DNA from 2 places in the Enterobacter cloacae complex sp. ECNIH7 genome. Region 1 is predicted to be linked to the other one. Evidence: predicted binding sites of a transcription regulator. Region 1 holds the regulator's gene; the other holds the start of a gene.
What was found. Region 1 encodes Fur, which represses iron uptake genes when iron is present. Its sites were predicted from a motif close to ATAATAATGAGAACNACTATCAA; they were not measured.

Region 1 (4,213 bases):
AATGCGTGAGCATCTTAATGAAGAAGGCGTCGTTCAGTTTCTGCTGAAGTCGTTTGTTGACGGGCAATGGCGTTTTAACGTGCCGGTGCTCTGGGACCAGTACAATAACATCGTCGGCTGGGAAACCGTCCCCGCCTGGCCATACCCCACTCTCTTTATTCGCGGCGGCAACTCGCCTTACGTTACCGACGCGTACCGCGACACGCTGCTGGCCCAATTCCCGCAGGCTCGCGCCCACGTGATTGCCGGTGCCGGGCACTGGGTGCATGCGGAAAAACCGGATGCTGTGCTGCGCGCCATTCGCCGCTATCTCGCTGATACTGCAAATTGATTAAAAAGAAAGCGACTGGAAGGCTGCAGGCGTCCAGTCGTTGGCGTGCCGTTTTTGGTGATGTATGATGGCGCGCTTATCGCCCGGGCATTAGCAGGGCGGCGTGTTTCCCCCGAAGTCTCAGAATCATGGCCAAAGAACAAACGGACCGTACGACACTAGATCTGTTCGCGAATGAGCGTCGCCCGGGACGACCCAAGACGAATCCGCTTTCGCGCGATGAACAGCTGCGTATCAATAAACGCAACCAGCTTAAACGCGATAAAAATCGTGGGCTTAAGCGTGTCGAACTGAAGCTCAACGCCGACGCGGTCGATGCACTTAATGAGCTGGCCGAGGCCCGAAATATCAGCCGTAGCGAGCTCATTGAAGAGATGCTGATCGCCCAGCTTGAGACGTTGCGCGGCCAGGCATAAGTCTGAAAATTCCCTTAATTACCCTTTTCATGTAGCACAGAGTGCAGTCCTGCGCGATAGCTGTTTCCGCAGGGTTGCCAGTTCTGCTATTATTGCCCTTATCCGTGGCCAAATTGCGCCACCATACTATTAAGTTTCAAGAGGTTATTTTACTCATGGCAATCATCGGCATTTTCTTTGGCAGTGATACCGGCAATACCGAAAATATCGCGAAAAACATTCAAAAACAGCTCGGTAAAGACGTTGCTGATGTGCATGACATCGCCAAGAGCAGCAAAGAAGATCTCGAAGGCTATGACATTCTGCTGCTGGGCATTCCAACCTGGTACTACGGTGAAGCCCAGTGCGACTGGGATGATTTTTTCCCGACGCTGGAAGAAGTGGACTTCAACGGTAAGCTGGTCGCCCTTTTTGGCTGTGGCGATCAGGAAGACTACGCCGAATACTTCTGTGACGCGCTGGGCACCATCCGCGATATCATTGAGCCGAACGGCGCGGTTATCGTAGGTCACTGGCCGACCGCCGGTTACCACTTCGAAGCGTCTAAAGGCCTGGCCGATGACGATCATTTCGTGGGTCTGGCCATCGACGAAGACCGTCAGCCAGAGCTGACCGCAGAGCGTGTTGAGAAGTGGGTTAAGCAGATCCGCGAGGAACTGCACCTGGATGATATTCTGAACGCCTGATTTTATCGCGGCGCAACTGCGGTTGCGCCCATGCCCCAGGTCAAACCGATTAAATTAATCGCTACAATCTTTTAACTTTTTCGCCCAGACCTGTACAATGTCTCCCTGATAAAACGTGGTTTTCCATTGAGCAAGTTTGTTGGTGATACCACGTTTTTATAAGCATATTTTGCCTGAGACTTGCAGTTTTCATTTAGCCATGGCAGTTCTATAATGAGACGCATTATCCCGGGTGCATTTTCTGTCACTTCCTACAGAAGTGAATCGTTTAGCAACAGGACAGATTCCGCATGACTGACAACAATACCGCATTAAAGAAGGCTGGCCTGAAAGTTACGCTTCCTCGGTTAAAAATCCTTGAAGTGCTTCAGGGTCCAGACAATCACCATGTCAGTGCGGAAGACCTCTATAAACGTCTTATCGACATGGGTGAAGAGATCGGGCTGGCTACCGTCTATCGCGTGCTGAACCAGTTTGATGACGCGGGCATTGTTACCCGTCATAATTTCGAAGGCGGTAAATCTGTTTTCGAACTGACCCAGCAGCAGCACCACGATCACCTGATCTGCCTCGATTGCGGCAAGGTCATTGAATTCAGCGATGATTCCATTGAATCACGCCAGCGTGAAATCGCGGCGCGTCATGGCATCCGCCTGACGAACCACAGCCTGTATCTTTACGGTCACTGCGCTGAAGGCGACTGCCGCGAAGACGACCACGCGCACGACGCGAAATAATCAGTATTCATACTCTGAGCCAGCCGCAAGGTTGGCTTTTTTTTTGCCTGAAAAAGCCCGGTGGCGCTGCGCTTACCGGGCCCACGGGCTATGACACCTTTGTAGGCCCGGCAAGCGCAGCGCCACCGGGCGTAAAGCACTTATTTATTGTTATTGCGTATCTCGTTCCAGATCTTATCGCAACGCTTCGCCACTTCCTGATCGTTACCGGTTTTACGCGCCTGGATACAGGCCTGGTAATCCATCACGCGGACGTTCTCCTGCGTCGCGAACTGCTCATGCGCTTTCTCTTTCTTCAGCACGTTCAGCACGCTCTGACAGGCTTGAATTTTCTCCGGCGATCCTTCCGCAGTATTTATGCAGGCGCTATACGCCTCCTTCAGACGGGAGTCCTCTTTCGGCGCCTGATTCTGAGCACACGCCACCAGCCCTGATGCCAGCAACGCGACGATTACGATTTTTTTCATCATGTGCAGTCTCCATACCGGCGGGACTCAGCCCGCCGGTGCGTTCATCAGAAGATGGTGAATGGGGCAATAACCATGAATTTCACGTCACGTTCATCCTGGAAGATGTTGCCGTAACCGCCCGCATAGCTCGGGATATCGGAGTGGTTGTCATACTGAGTGAAGTGCAGTTTGAACATCGTGCCTTTCGCGCGGCCATCCTGCAGGGTATAGATAGCATCGAGGCTGTAGGAAGACTCTTTCAGGCGATAGTTAGGATCGTAGTATGCGTCCGGCGTGGCCATATCGGCAGGTTTTGCGTCCCAGGCGTAAGCGTAAGAGGCACCCACGGCCCAGCCCGGCAGATTCCAGTTTTTCAGGTCATACATTGCGCCAAAGAAGACCGCTTTCTCGCCGTCGGCGTTGAAGTCAGAGCGGTTATCCCACCAGATATCAAGACGACCGTTGGAGGAGGCGTAGGTCGGGGTCATACGCTGCAGGAAGTAGCCCTGCTGCCCTTCCGCCTTCACCCATGTGCCTTCCAGACGTAAATCAACCTGACCGACCTTGTAGCCGAAGGTTAACGCCTGCAGCCACGCGGTGCCGTCATAAATGTCGTTGACGCCACCGTTGCTGACCTTGTCGCGCGTACCGTAGAACTGGTAGCTGGTGCTCAGCGGGCTACCCGCGACATCGAATTTATAGCTGGCCTTGGCAAAATACTGATCGACATAGCCTTGTGCCTGACCGAATGCCGCTTCAAGCACCAGATCGTTTTTGAAGTCGTACTTCGCGCCCAGCGAGTGCAGGTAATCGACTTTGGTTTTTTTATCGTTCTGGTAGAACTTGTCCATTTCAATGTGCCACGGCGCTTTGTACTCGTTGGTCCACATATAGGAGAAGCTCAACGCCCCCGCGTCACCGTAGTCAAAATTCGCCCCGGCTTCCGCACCCTGATAGGTACCCGGCATAAAGCTCCAGTGCGGCGCTAACAGAGTCTGACCGGTTGGCTGAATATAACCACCGCGCGCCCAAACCGGACCGTATTTAAATTTTGCAGCGGCTTTATAAAGGCTGATACCGCTCTTATCCCCGGACCAGTCTTCTTTATAGGCTTTGTTGCTGGAGGAGAAGGCAATTTCGTTCGGGTGGGCGCTGTCACCGTTTTCCGCCATTTCAATCGCGGTAAACGCAGCAATATCCAGACCGAACATATCCGCGGCATAGCCTGACTGGAAGTCCAGGTTGGCGTTCCAGGTGGAGTGAGAAAGGTTAGTTTTGTATTTGTCTTCGGTGACGTCTTTACGGTCACGTTCACGCTGCCAGTAATAAATACCGCCCGTGAGGGTAGAATCGTCGATGAAGCCTGCCGCTTTCGCCTCTGGTGTCACCACCAGGCCCGACATTGCTGTCACACCGGCAATAGCCAGCGCCAGCGCACTACGTTTGCCACTGAACGTACGCATAGATTATTCCTCTTTGACGAATTAAAACGCCTGAAGCGGCGTAAATAAAAAAGACCAAATGGTCAGGGGTAGTTTTAAATACCCTCGAATTAACTACCGTCTTTAGGTTATTTTTCGCGACGCGAATTATC
Region 2 (4,213 bases), 120 kb from region 1:
CGCCTGGTTTAAATCGTGCAGCACCGCCGCCAGGGTGTACCCCCGCGCGCGGTTCAGCTCGCTCAGCAGCTCCAGCAGGTCAATCTGATGGCTGATGTCGAGCCAGGTCGTCGGCTCGTCCAGCAGCATGATCGACGTTTCCTGCGCCAGCACCATCGCGATCCACGCGCGCTGACGCTGTCCGCCGGAGAGGGTGTCCACGCTCTGCTGGGCGAGCCCGGTAATACCCGTCGCCTGCATCGCGCGGTTCACCGCCTCGTCATCCTCTTTACGCCAGCGGGTAAATAGCGGCTGGTGGGGATAGCGTCCGCGCGAGACCAGCTCCTGCACCGTGATGTCTCCCGGCGTGGTGGCGTTTTGCGCCAGCAGACCGATGCGTCTGGCCACCTCCTTGCTGGCGAAGCGCTGGATCTGCTCCCCGTCAAGAAACACGCTGCCTTCAGCCGGCGTCATCAGGCGGCTCAGCGTGCGCAGCAGGGTCGATTTTCCGCAGCCGTTCGGGCCGATAATGGCCGTGAAGTGGCCGTCCGGAATGGCAACGGATAAGTCACGGGCAATGATTTTTTTGCCGTAGCCGAGGGTGAGGTTTTCGCCGCGCAAGCGGGTGGTGGTATCTGTCATTTCCTGCGTGACTCCTGAACGAGCAAGACGATGAGGTAAATTCCGCCGAGGCTGACGGTCACCACGCCCACCGGCAGTTGATAAGGCATAAACAGCCGCTGGGCGCAGAGATCGGCGGCCAATAGCAGCAGCGCGCCGCACAGCGCCGCCTGGGTTAATCCCCAGCGCGCCGTGCCGCTAAGTCGCCGGGCGATGTGCGGTGCCACGAGGGCGATAAACGAGATTGGCCCGGCAATCGCGGTGGAGGCGGCGGTCAGCAGTACGGCGACCAGCATCAGCATCAGGCGCGAGCGTTCGACGCCCACGCCCAGCGCGCAGGCGCTATCGTCGCCCATCTCCAGCAGACGCATACGGCGCACCAGCAGCAGCGCGCCGATAAACATCAGCAAAATCAGCGGCGCGGCGGGCCAGATTTTGCCCCACGTCAGGCCGTTGAGCGAACCGGCGTACCACAGCCCGGCGGAGAGCGCGGTTTCCAGCGAGGCCTGCAGTAAAAGCCAGGTGTTAAACGCCATCAGCATCGCGCGGATGCCGATCCCGATAATGATCAGCCGGAAGGTGTCAATGCCGTTGCGCCAGGCCAGGGCCCAGATAAGCAGCGAGGTCAGAATGCCGCCCGCCATCGCCGTAAAGGTAATGGCCGTCAGATGTTGCCCGAACAGCACCATCGCCACCAGCACGCCGCTCCAGGCGCCGGTGTTGAGGCCCATCACGTCCGGGCTGCCCAGCGGGTTGCGCATCAGCGACTGGAATATTGCGCCGCTCACGCCGAGCGCCGCACCGACCAGAATCGCCATCGCCACGCGCGGCAGTCGCCACTCCGTCACCACCATGGTGATGTTACGCGGCGCGCTGCCGAGCAGGGCGTTGAAGACCTGAGTAAAGTCGAGCGTCACCGCGCCGCTGCGCAGGCTCCAGACCGCCAGCAGCAGAATGGCGATAAGCAGCAGCGAGACGCTGGTCAGTAAACGACGGGACGGGGCCATCATGCGCCACCTCCGCGTTTACGACGAACCAGGAAGATCAGCACCGGCGCGCCGATAAAGGCGCTGACCACCGAGACGCGCAGCTCGCCGGGCACCAGCAGGCGGCCCAGCACGTCGGCAAACAGCAGCAGGGCAGGGGTCGCCAGCAGCGTCACCGGCAGCGACCAGCGGTGATCCGCCCCCACCAGCCAGCGCGCCATGTGCGGCATCATCAGGCCGATAAAGGCGATCGGGCCGACCACGGCGGTCGCGCTGCCGCACAGTACGGTGATGGCGAACAGACCAATCAGCTGCGTGCGCGCCACGCGGTTGCCGAGGGCGGTCGCGGTGTCGCTGCCGAGGCTCAGGCTGTTGAGCGACCGGCTTAAAAACAGCGCCACGGCGGCAGCGACAATGACCGGGATCGCCACCACTTTAAGCGTGTCGAGGGTGCGGATATCCAGCGAGCCGGCCTGCCAGAAGCGCAGTTGGTCGTAGACGTCCGGGTTGAGCAGGGCGATGCCGTTGGACAAGCCCTCCAGCACCGCCGCGAGCGCCACGCCCGCAAGGGTCAGGCGTACCGGACTCAGCTGCCCGCCGCCCTGGCTGCCGGTAAAGGCGACCACCAGCGAGGCGGCCAGCGCGCCGCAGAAGGCCATCACCAGCTGTTCAGAGGGTGAGGTCAACCCGAACAGCGCCGCGCCGAGCACGATGGCAAAGCTGGCGCCGGAGTTAACGCCGAGAATGCCGGGGTCCGCCAGCGGGTTACGGGTGAGGGTTTGCATCAGGGCACCGGCAAGGCCGAGCGCGCCACCCGCCAGCAGTCCGGCAAGCGTGCGGGGCAGTCGGGCGTCGAGCACGATGACGCAGTCGGCGCTCTGGCAGGTGCCGGAGAGCGCATCAACGATAACGGACGCGGGCAGCGGCTTCGCGCCGACCAGCAGGCTGAGTGCAGCCGCAAGGCTCAGGAGCAGCAGTAAAGCGGGCACGGCAACGGCGCGCACCGCAGAAGAGGAAAACGACATAGCAACATCCATGATTTGATAATGATAGTGATTATCGTTATCTATCTTATTTGGCTATGTTAGCATGTGCGCCCATGGAAAGGGTAGAAATAGACTCAAGGCTTTGTCATGAATCAAAAATCCTGGCTGCTCAACCTCAGCCTGCTGAAAACGCACCCGGCGTATCGCGCCGTTTTTATCGCTCGCTTTATCTCCATTTTGTCCCTCGGGCTGCTTGGCGTGGCCGTGCCGGTACAGATCCAGACCCTGACGCACTCCAGCTGGCTGGTGGGGTTATCCGTCACCTTAACCGGCGGGGCGATGTTCATCGGCCTGATGGTCGGCGGCGTGCTGGCGGACCGCTACGAGCGTAAAAAGCTGATCCTGCTGGCGCGCGGCACCTGCGGCGTGGGCTTTATCGGGCTGTGTCTGAACGCGATGCTGCCGGAGCCGTCGCTGATCGCCATTTACGCGCTGGGGCTGTGGGACGGTTTCTTCGCTTCGCTGGGCGTGACGGCGCTGCTGGCGGCAACGCCCGCGCTGGTCGGGCGCGAGAACCTGATGCAGGCGGGGGCGATTACCATGCTCACCGTGCGTCTGGGCTCGGTGATTTCGCCGATGGTGGGCGGCCTGCTGCTGGCGACCGGCAACGTGGCGTGGAACTACGGGCTGGCGGCGGCGGGAACCTTTATCACCACGCTGACGCTGCTGCGTCTGCCGCTGCTGCCGCCTCCGCCGCAGCCGCGCGAGCATCCGCTGAAATCGCTGATGGTCGCGATTCGTTTCCTGTTCAGCAACCCGCTGATTGGCGGGATTGCGCTGCTCGGCGGCCTGCTGACCATGGCGAGCGCCGTGCGCGTGCTCTACCCGGCATTAGCGGGAGCGTGGCAGATGAGCGCCTCGGAGATTGGTCTACTGTACGCCGCCATTCCGCTCGGCGCGGCGTGCGGGGCGCTGACCAGCGGCAACCTGGCGCAGAGCGCGCGTCCGGGGTTGATTATGCTGCTTGCCACGCTGGCCTCGTTTATCGCCATCGGCTTCTTCAGCCTGATGCCGGTGTGGGCTCTCGGGGTGCTGTGTCTGGTGATTTTCGGCTGGCTGAGCGCCATCAGCTCGCTGCTGCAGTACACCCTGATCCAGACCCAGACGCCGGAAGGGATGCTCGGGCGCATTAACGGCCTGTGGACGGCGCAGAACGTGACGGGTGATGCGATTGGCGCGGCGATCCTCGGCGGGCTGGGCGCGATGATGACTCCGGCGGCCTCGGCGAGCTGCGGCGGGTTTGCGTTAGCGATGGTTGGCGGGATTTTGTTAGTGGCGCTGGTGGAGTTGCGGCGGTTCAGGCAGGAGGTTGTGTTGAACGACGGGGCGGCCTGATGCCCTCACCCCGGCCCTCTCCCACAGGGAGAGGGAGGGGAAATGCCTACTTAAACAATGCATTCAATCTGTCTAACACCAACATCGCGCTGTAATAATCCAGGCGGAACGTCTCCGTTCCCAATGCCCAGACCCGTTTGTTTTTCACCGACGGCAAATGCGCCAGCAGCGGGTTGGCGTAAATCGCATCCACGTCTTTCTGGTCGCCGGCAAACACAAACAGCCCTTTGCCGTTCAGCCCCGTCG

Region 2: fepD (Fe(3+)-siderophore ABC transporter permease) is a predicted target of Fur. The motif match lies at 2,627-2,649, and genes of this name have one in related genera.

The regions. Positions count from the first base shown of each region.
Region 1 covers NZ_CP017990.1:1,453,224-1,457,436, reverse strand. Annotated here, with positions in the region: gene ybfF (esterase) at 1-331, shown strand, start outside; gene ybfE (LexA regulated protein) at 460-747, shown strand; gene fldA (flavodoxin FldA) at 903-1,433, shown strand; gene fur (ferric iron uptake transcriptional regulator) at 1,724-2,170, shown strand; gene chiQ (ChiQ/YbfN family lipoprotein) at 2,311-2,637, opposite strand; gene chiP (chitoporin ChiP) at 2,685-4,082, opposite strand.
Region 2 covers NZ_CP017990.1:1,334,597-1,338,809, forward strand. Annotated here, with positions in the region: gene fepC (iron-enterobactin ABC transporter ATP-binding protein) at 1-621, opposite strand, end outside; gene fepG (iron-enterobactin ABC transporter permease) at 618-1,607, opposite strand; gene fepD (Fe(3+)-siderophore ABC transporter permease) at 1,607-2,611, opposite strand; gene entS (enterobactin transporter EntS) at 2,720-3,967, shown strand; gene fepB (Fe2+-enterobactin ABC transporter substrate-binding protein) at 4,014-4,213, opposite strand, start outside.